Linked DNA regions of Prochlorococcus marinus CUG1417. The protein of the gene in region 2 binds, or shares a complex with, the protein of the main gene of each other region. Links are inferred from orthologs where the notes say so. Each region holds a gene or a part of one and is shown on either strand. Other genes may lie near its edges.

Region 1 (4,104 bases), 130 kb from region 2 along the record:
TGAGAGCAAAGAGTTCTACTGGTGTCGAACTAAGTTCTATGGCTGAGGAACTCCTAAATGTTTGTGAATTGCCAGTAGCAAGACCAAATTTCTATTTGGTAGACACTTGTGGAACGGGTGGTGACGGAGCTAATACATTCAATATTTCAACTGCAGTTGCATTTGTAGCTGCATCTTGTGGGGTAAAAATTGCCAAACACGGAAATAAAAGTGCGAGTGGAAAAGTAGGCTCTGCTGATGTTTTGTTGAATCTTGGTTTGAATTTAAATTGTTCATTAGAAAAAGTTATCAAAGCTGTAAGTGAAATTGGAATAACTTTTTTGTTCGCACCTGTTTGGCATAAATCTTTAATAAAGCTTGCTCCATTAAGAAAGACCCTTGGGATAAGAACAGTATTTAATCAACTCGGACCATTGGTAAATCCTTTAAGACCCAATGCACAAGTTTTGGGTGTTGCTTCTGAGGATCTTTTAAAACCTATGGGAAGTGCACTTTTAAAAATGGGTATGAATAGAGCCATAGTCGTTCATGGGTCTGGTGGCCTTGATGAAGCTTCGCTTCAAGGAGAAAATAAAATAGTATTTGTTGATAATGGTGAATTACGGTTTTCAGAAATAAATATTTCAGACTTTAACCATGAAAATATATCTAACGAAAAGCTTGTGGTTTCTGATTCTGAGTCTAACGAGGAAATATTAAAGTCTGTATTAAATGGTTCTGGACAAAAATCTCATATTGATGTGGTTGCCTTGAACTCTGCTTTAGTGCTTTGGGCAGCAGGCATTGAGGATAATTTAAATGAAGGATTTAATAAAGCATTATTTTCTATTAATCAAGGAGATCCATGGAAAAGGTTTTTACTTTTAAAAAATTATTTATCCGTAAATTAATTAATTTCATTTAGATGATTAATTCATATAAGAAAAACGCGAAATTGGTTTTAAGTAATGGAAATGTATTCCCAGGATTCTTTTTTGGTGCTTCTGGTACAGCTATTGGTGAAATAGTCTTTAACACGGGAATGACCGGATATCAGGAGGTTATTACTGATCCAAGTTATTATGGACAAATATTAACATTCACTTATCCAGAGATTGGAAATACTGGTATTAATTTTGAAGATTCAGAATCTAATATTAATGTAAAAGGCATAATAGTTAGAAATTTTTCATTTAATTGCAGCAATTGGAGATCTAAAAAGAATTTTAATCAATGGTTAATTGAAAAAAATATCGTAGGTCTATATGGAATTGATACAAGGGCTCTCGTCAAAATTTTAAGATCTAGTGGTGCGATGAATGGAGTTATTACCTCTCTAGATAAAACGGATGAAAGTTGTTTAAAGATAATTTGTGATACGCCAAAGATGGAGGGATTAAACTTATCAAAATCTGTTTCAACAAAGCAACAATATTTATGGAAAAGTCATACGCAAACAATTTTTGATTTGAGAAAAAGATATGATGAATCTTCAAAAAAGTTAAAAGTAATAGCAATTGATTTTGGAATTAAAAAATCAATTCTAAATAGACTTGTATCCCATGGTTGTGAAGTTTTGGTTTTACCTTCTCGATCTTCTCTAAATGATGTTCTATCTAACAAGCCGGATGGTATATTTTTCTCAAATGGTCCAGGAGATCCTTCTTCTGTTACTGAAGGTATAGGCTTAGCAAAATCACTCATTGAATATGGTGAAATACCTATGTTTGGAATTTGCCTTGGCCACCAAATATTTGGATTGGCATTAGGAGGTTCTACTTATAAATTACCTTTTGGACATCGCGGTTTAAATCATCCTTGTGGTGAAAATAATAAAGTTGAGATAACTAGTCAGAATCATGGATTTGCTATAGATCCCAACTCTCTCTCTGAAGAATTAGTTAAAATAACTCACTATAACCTCAACGATAATACTGTGGCTGGCCTAGAGGTTCATAATAAGCCTATATTTAGTGTGCAATATCATCCAGAAGCAGGACCTGGTCCACATGATTCAGATTATTTATTTAAGAAATTTGTTTCTCTAATGTTAGAAAGATGTTGACATATTGTTTTCTTTTGATTTGATAATTACATTTGATATATTAATTTTTTGGAGGTAATAGATCATAGAAGATTTCCAGAAGTTAACGGTTTCCCTAAGAGGAAACCTTGAGGTTAAAACAAACATTATGGTTTTTACTTTTAAAGGCCAACTTGATGCTTTCTCAGAAAAACAATTTAAGACTTTTGTTACTAATAATTTAAAAAATGACCTTCCATTCATTATTGATCTTACAAAAATCGATTTTTTAGATTCCTCGGGTCTTGGAGCGCTTGTTCAAACTGCAAAAGAATGCAAAAAGTCGAAACTTGGGTTCTCTGTTGTTGGCAATTCGAGAGTCGCCCAAACAATTAAACTTGTTCGTCTAGGGGATTTTCTTAACTTGAAGTCAAGTCTTGAAGATGCATTAAATTATTTAAAAAATTGAATTATTGGATTCAAAACCTAGTTCCATATGGATCTCCCGAGGATATAGGTGTTATACAACTTGCTTGGCTTGGAGATTCTGTATGGGAGCTCCACCAAAGACTAAGGCATGTTCATTTCCCTTTAAAATCTAAAGATCTCCATATATCTGTAGTAAACGAAGTAAAAGCAAAATCCCAGTCAAGATCATTAAGTCAAATTGAACATTTATTGAATTCAAATGAAATGGATCTAGTTAGACGTGCTAGAAATAAAACAAAGAGATATCCAAAATCTTCAGATCCCACCATATATTCTAGAGCAACTGGTTTTGAAACTCTTATTGGCTGGCTATTTTTAAAAGATCCTCAAAGATTATCAACACTTTTTGAATATTTAGAATTAAAAATGAATTGAATCTATGAAAAACTCCTCAAATAAATTTCGCGGAAAAAATAATAAAGAGTACAATAAAAATTCAGATTTTGGTTATTTCTCAAAAAATGCAAATCGTTCAGAAAAAAATGAAAGATTTCTGAACAATTCTGCTAATTATAAGAATGTTGAAAATTTAGATAAAAAAAATAAAAATAATATTAAAAATAATAAGTTTTCATTTTCAAAAGGTAGAAAGCCAATATTTAAATCTAATACAGAATTTTCTAATAAAAACTCTAATAATCATCAAGATTTCACTAATAATAGAAATTTTGATGATTGGATATGGGGCAAACATTCAGTTTATGAAGCTCTAAATAGTGAAAGAGCGATTAATAGGATTTGGTGTACTTCGGAAATCTTTTCTTCAGACAAATTCTATATTTTGCTTAAGGACCTTAAATCAAAAGGAGTCCTTATTGAAGAAGTTTCTTGGAACAGGCTTTCGCAATTGACTTATGGTGCTTCACATCAAGGCATAGCATTGCAGTTGGCATGCTCTAAAACAATATCACTAGAACAATTAATCGATTTTTCTAAACAAAACTGTGTGAATCCTATAATTCTTGCATTAGACGGCATAACTGATCCACATAATGTTGGCGCAATTATCCGATCAGCGGAGGCATTTGATTGCAAGGGTATCATCATTCCTCAGAGAAGATCTGCTGGTTTGACGGGAACAGTCGCTAAGGTAGCTGCAGGAGCCTTAGAACACTTGCAAGTAAGTAGAGTTGTTAACTTAAATAGATCACTTGAGGTTCTTAAGAAAAATGGTTTTCTTGTTGTTGGCTTGTCTGGGGATGGACAATTATCTATCTCAAATTTTCTAGAAAAAGCACCCTTGGTAGTAATAGTCGGCTCTGAGGATAAAGGTATTTCTTTGCTTACTCAAAAAAAATGTGATTTTCTATTAAGTATTCCTCTTAAAGGTAAGACTTCAAGTTTAAATGCCTCTGTGGCTGCCGCCATATCACTATTTCACTTGACAGGAAAATAATTTTATTTCTTAATAATCACAGTTATTGAAGCACTCTAAAATGTTGTTGTTTCAATACATTATTATTATTAATAGAAAATTATTGAATTTTTACTACAAAATTGTATAGAATTTAACAAGAATTGATGGCCTTAAAGGCCAATAAAATTGATTAGAAACTTTGGAAACAAACTCGGATTAGCCTGGTGGGCTAAAATTGAGACAGATGAACCAGCTG
Region 2 (6,117 bases):
AAATTTTAATGACTATAAGCAGGCAGAAGCCTCAATAAAAAGGTTAAAAAACATAAATCAAGAACCTGTCGAAGATGATAAAGAAAATTTACGAAGGCTATCCAATTTTGAAGGCAAAATAAGTTTCAAGAAAGTATATTTCGCTTACAAAAAAGATAATCAAGTACTTAAAAATATCAATTTAGAAATCAAAAGAGGTGAAGTCACAGCCTTTGTTGGAGCTTCTGGGGCTGGCAAAAGTACAATGTTGGCTTTGATATTAAAGTTTTTATCTCCAAATAATGGGGACATTTTTATAGATGATAAAAATCTCAAAATATTAAATACAAAAGATATTAGAAAAAATATTGCATTAGTACAACAACAGCCTTTTTTATTTTCAGGAACAATTATTGATGTAATAAGAATGGGCAGAAATTTCACCAAAGAAGAAGTTATAGAATCAGCAAGAATAGCAAACGCTCACAACTTCATTCAAAAGCTTCCTGAGAAATATGAAACTAAGATAACTGAAAGAGGATCAAATTTCTCGGGGGGGCAGATCCAGAGGATAGCAATTGCAAGAGCAATACTTGGAAACCCATCAGTTCTTCTTTTAGACGAGGCCACAAGTGCGTTAGATGCAGAATCAGAATCTGAAGTCCAAGAAGGACTTAATAGAGCGATGAAAGATAGAACAGTTATCGTAATTGCTCATAGATTAGCTACTACTCAAGAGGCAAATAAAATAGTTGTTTTCGATAAAGGTGAAATTATTGAAGTTGGGAAACACATAGATTTGATCAATAAATCAGGAATTTATAAAGAATTATGTGAAAAACAATTGATTAAAAAATTATAAAGTTATTTTATTTATTAAAAGCCTAATACCATGAGTGAAAACAAAAAAGATTCTGCTAATCCAGTTTTAACATTTGAAGGAAAGAAGTATTTGATAAATGAACTTTCAAATGACATAAAAGAATCTATAAAGGGATTACAAATAGCAGAAACGCAACTTAAAATGCATGAAGATACTCAGAAATTACTTTCAATTAGTAGAAACTATTTAGCGAATCAATTAAGAGAAAAACTAAAAAACTTAGAGTAAAATTCTAATAATTATGAATTTCTTGTAAAGAGTAAGTATCAATATTATTAATTTGCAAAGCTTTTATTGCTTTAATTGCTGCCTTTGCCCCAGGAATGGTTGTAAAAGTAGGAATATTATATTCTAAAGCAGCACGTCTTAGATAAGTGTCGTCATGAAGAGCCTGAGAACCTATTGGAGTATTAATTATTAATTGAACTAATCCAGAACGAATTAGGTCCTCTATATTTGGTCTCCCTTCATGTACTTTTAGTACTTCTTCAACTTTAATCCCTAAATCTAACAAGTATGCAGCTGTTCCTTTTGTTGCAATTAATTTAAATCCTAAAATCAAAAGTTCCCTAGCAATTTCTTCAAGATTTTTTTTATCTAAGTCATTAGTAGACAAAAAAGCTACTCCTTCTGAAGGAACACCATTTCCTGCTGCTAATTCCGACTTAGCATAAGCAATTCCGAAATCCTTAGCTAAACCCATTACTTCTCCAGTAGATTTCATTTCAGGACCTAGGAGTGTATCAGATCCAGGAAATCTTTTAAAAGGTAAAACAGCTTCTTTTACTGCTTGATATTTTGGAGAAAATTCTTTGGTGAAATTAATATCTTCTAATGTTAAACCTTGCATTAATTGAGTAGCTAATTTTGCAACTGGTTTACCAATAGCCTTTGAAACAAATGGTACTGTTCTTGAGGCTCTTGGATTTGCCTCAAGAATAAATAGTTTGGTTTCTTTATTGTTTAAATTTATCACTGCAAATTGCAAATTTATCAAGCCAATAACATTCAGTCTTTTTGCAATTAATTTAGTCCAAAGTTTTACATTATCTATAGTTGAAGCCGATAGAGAAATTGCTGGTAAGCAACAAGCCGAATCACCAGAATGAATTCCTGCAGGTTCCACATGTTCCATTAGACCAGCAATGACAACTGATCCTTCTGAATCACATAAAGCATCAACGTCTATCTCAATAGCATTATTCAAATATTGATCAAGAAGAATTGGATGGTCAGGTGATACCTTAACTGCTTCAGAAATGTATCTTGATAATTCACTTTCATCTTTAACAATTTCCATTGCCCTACCGCCTAAAACATAAGAGGGTCTTACAACTAAAGGGAATCCAATATTCTTTGCTACCACTTGTGCTTCGTTTTGATTGCGAGCAATACCGTTTAAAGGTTGTCTAATACTTAATTCTTCGAGTATTTTTGTAAATTCCTCTCTGTCTTCTGCTATATCAATGGAGATTGGAGAAGTTCCGAGAATTTTTGAACCAGTTTTGAACCCATCATCAGTTTTAAGCCATTCAAATAAAGGTAATGATAATTTGAGAGGAGTTTGTCCTCCAAATTGAACGATCAATCCATAAGGATTTTCAGCTTCTATTATATTGAGCACATCTTCCAAAGTAACAGGCTCAAAATATAAAATATCACTGGTATCGTAATCGGTTGATACAGTTTCTGGGTTGCTATTAACCATTATTGTTTTGTAACCATTTGTTGAAGCTTGATATGAAGCATGACAACAGCAGTAATCAAATTCTATTCCCTGACCAATTCTGTTTGGACCTCCTCCAAGAATCATAATTTTTTTGGAATTATTATTTTCTGAAATCTCGCAATCAAGAATTTCGGTATTCAAGTTAATAAAACTTTCTTCGTAAGTTGAATAATGATAAGGAGTCGAAGATGAGAACTCTGCTGAACAAGTATCAACTGTTTTATAAATTGGCATTATATTTAAACTTTTTCTATATTTTCTAACTTCATAAAAATTAGTATTAGTTAAATTTGCTATCTGTTGATCAGAAAAGCCTAATTGTTTAGCATGTAGCATCAAATCCCTATCAAGATCATAAAGCTTTTTTGCTTTCAAAAATTCAAGTTCAAAATTATAGATATTACGTAGTTTCTCTATAAACCATAAATCTATATTAGTAACTTCATGAATATAAGAATTAGTTTTGCCAAACTGCATAGCTTTTTTAACTATAAGAATTCTTTCAGAAGTTGGGTTCCTTAAACTATTCCTCATGTGATTCTCGTCATTAAATTCTTCTAACGAATCACATTCCCATCCAAAAATGCCTATTTCTAAGGACCTTAATGCTTTCTGAAATGATTCTTCAAAGGAACGCCCGATTGCCATTGACTCACCTACGGATTTCATAGCAGTACTTAGGGTATTTGAGGAGCCTTTAAACTTTTCAAAGGCAAATCTAGGAATTTTGGTAACGACATAATCAATTGAAGGTTCAAAACATGCAGGTGTTTTTTTTGTAATATCATTAGTTATCTCATCGAGTGTATAACCAACTGATAATAAAGCTGCAATCTTAGCTATTGGGAATCCAGTTGCTTTACTTGCCAAAGCAGATGATCTACTCACACGAGGATTCATTTCAATAACAATAACTTCTCCATTAGATGGATTTATTGCAAATTGAATGTTACTTCCTCCAGTTTCAACGCCTACCTCTCTAATGATTTTCAATGACAAGTCCCTCAGTCTCTGATATTCCTTGTCTGTGAGAGTTTGGGCGGGAGCTACAGTAATAGAATCTCCAGTATGAACACCCATGGGGTCTAAATTTTCAATACTGCAAACTATTACGACATTATCTGCAGTATCTCTCATTACTTCTAATTCAAATTCCTTCCATCCGATGAGTGATTTCTCAATCAATATTTGATTACTTGGACTTTCCTCTAAACCTGTTTTACACAATTCAACAAATTCTTCAAGGTTAAAAGCGATTCCACCTCCTACCCCACCAAGAGTAAATGCAGGCCTAATTATTAGAGGATAAGAATTAATTTTTTTTGATACGTCTTTTGCTTCACTTAGGTTTGATGCAATTCCTGATGGGCATACATTTACATTTATTTTTTCCATTGATTCCTTAAACAATTTCCTATCTTCAGCTTTATTAATAGCTTTTAAATCAGCGCCAATTAATTCAACTTTATTTTTTTTTAAAAAATCTGATTCTGATAATTTAACCGCAAGGTTCAAAGCAGTTTGACCTCCCATAGTGGGTAAGATTGCATCAGGTTTTTCTCTTAAAATGATCTGAGAAACAATTTCAGGAGTTAATGGTTCAATATATGTTTTACTTGCAATCTCAGGATCAGTCATTATCGATGCAGGATTTGAATTTATTAAAATAATTTCGTAACCAGCTTTTCTTAAAGCTTTGCAAGCTTGGGTGCCAGAATAATCAAATTCGCATGCTTGTCCTATAACAATTGGTCCTGAACCTAGAATAAGTATTTTTTTAAGATCACCTCTTTGAGGCATAATTAAAAACCTTTATTTATTTTATGCTACTTATAAATTATCAGATGTTAATCAAGTTACTTGAAAAGCAACATTTGTTTCTATAGTATTGAAAGAAAATTAATTTTTTATGAGCGAACTTCAGCGACTTAAAAGTTTGTTGCCTCCAGAAAATGAAAGTTGGGTATTTGTTGAAGCTGCTGCTGCTATCGATCCACCTTTAATAACACTTGAGGAAATTGGTCGCGACGAAGTTGAAATACAAATAGATCTAGACGAATGGGATAACTTTGCAATTGACCATAGAAATTTATTATTTTGGCACGAGGTAGGGAAAATTCAAAATGACACAATTCCTAGAGATGGATGGGAAATGGCTGCTCTTGCTATAGGACTTGGAGGAGCAATAGGGGAATTGTGGGTACAAGATGGGCTTTTATTATTACTTGCTCTTGGTTTATCGAGTTTTGCAGGATATAGATTATATTTAAAAAATAATTCCGAAAAAAAACTTCAAGATGCTATTTTTGCGGACGAAAGAGCTATAGATCTTGCTTGTAGATTTGGGTATAGTATCCCAAATGCTTATAAAAGTCTTGGAGGAGCACTAAAGGAATTAATCGAGAAAACTAGAAAAAAGAAACGAAGAAGTTTTTTTGAGGACAGATTAGATGCCCTAAGAAAAAGTGCTGAAAAAGCTAGATCAGAATTATCTCAGCAAGAAGGTTCAGAGAAATCAGTCTCGAGCGAAAATGTATATGGACAATAAACGTTTGGTTTTAATGGCAGCTAAAGCTTGTGATGAAAAAAAGGCAAAAGATATAAAACTTATAAAAATTGACAAGGTATCTTTCATAAGTGAATGGATATTAATTGCAGAAGGATTATCTGATGTACAAGTTAGATCTATAACTAACTCAGTTGAGGGAGAGCTGAGAGAGAAGGCTAAAATTGAACCGATACGAAAAGAAGGTGTTAACGAGGCGAAATGGGCTTTACTTGATTATGGAGATTTAATTGTAAATATTTTTCAACCAGAAATAAGAAAATTTTATGACCTTGAATCATTCTGGAGTAATGGGGTTAATCTTACATTTCCATAATTTTCATTATATGAACGAATCTAAATGTCCAGTTCCTAGAGAGCAACAGCCTACAAATGAATTTATTGAATTATCAAAATCTATAATTTTTTCTTGGCCAAAAACAAAAAAAACATTAATCATCATATTGCTTAAATTTTGGGTTGTTGCTTTTGTTCTATTTCTAGTTATTTCTTCAGGAAGTATCTATTTCAAAACGTCCCTCTTAAAATATATTCTATTAAGTGTTTTTAGTAGCTTATCAATACCTCTCATAATTACTATCAGGTTATATCTTGGTTGGAGACATGTTTTTAAGAGATTGACATCTGAAAGAGTTGAGTATGAAGAATCCGGTTGGCATGACGGTCAGGTATGGCTAAAACCGTTAGTTTTAAAAGAAAAAGAATCACTTATTGCCTCAGTAGAGGTGAAGCCTATTTTAAAAAATTTAATTCAAACTATTTCAATTATTTCAATCTTAATTTTATCTGGCACTTTACTCTTTCAATATAACAATTTCTAGATGAGTTTAAACTTCAAAAACCTATATACATCAAACAATCCTCCCTTACAAGCCACCTTAATGAGAGGTTCAAATATTGAATCTATCCATAAAATTCATGCTGTCATTAGTGATAAAAAAGGGAGGGTTTTAATGTGTG

Evidence for each region. The genes of interacting proteins can lie anywhere in the genome.
Region 1: the proteins of carB (region 2) and carA are in contact, whole or in part, in a solved structure (PDB 1KEE), measured with the Escherichia coli proteins. The link is inferred for Prochlorococcus marinus CUG1417 from one-to-one orthologs.

The regions. Positions count from the first base shown.
Region 1 is NZ_JAAORN010000001.1:773,955-778,058, forward strand. Bases 1-2,974 are described here. They hold carA (glutamine-hydrolyzing carbamoyl-phosphate synthase small subunit), read left to right. Parts: upstream 1-904; coding sequence 905-2,044; downstream 2,045-2,974. Other genes in these bases: trpD (anthranilate phosphoribosyltransferase), read left to right, coding at 1-890; HA140_RS04465 (STAS domain-containing protein), read left to right, coding at 2,109-2,471; HA140_RS04470 (Mini-ribonuclease 3), read left to right, coding at 2,468-2,866; rlmB (23S rRNA (guanosine(2251)-2'-O)-methyltransferase RlmB), read left to right, coding at 2,871-2,974. Also shown: more of rlmB, read left to right, coding at 2,975-3,887; HA140_RS04480 (DUF1816 domain-containing protein), read left to right, coding at 4,035-4,104. UniProt on the Escherichia coli protein: Small subunit of the glutamine-dependent carbamoyl phosphate synthetase (CPSase).
Region 2 is NZ_JAAORN010000001.1:899,145-905,261, forward strand. The notes cover bases 895-4,751. They hold carB (carbamoyl-phosphate synthase large subunit), read right to left. Parts: upstream 4,392-4,751; coding sequence 1,095-4,391; downstream 895-1,094. Other genes in these bases: HA140_RS05145 (DUF6447 family protein), read left to right, coding at 895-1,090; HA140_RS05155 (DUF3318 domain-containing protein), read left to right, coding at 4,501-4,751. Outside these bases: HA140_RS05140 (ABC transporter ATP-binding protein), read left to right, coding at 1-841; more of HA140_RS05145, read left to right, coding at 872-894; more of HA140_RS05155, read left to right, coding at 4,752-5,139; rsfS (ribosome silencing factor), read left to right, coding at 5,129-5,473; HA140_RS05165 (CGLD27 family protein), read left to right, coding at 5,484-5,978; HA140_RS05170 (asparaginase), read left to right, coding at 5,979-6,117. UniProt on the Escherichia coli protein: Large subunit of the glutamine-dependent carbamoyl phosphate synthetase (CPSase).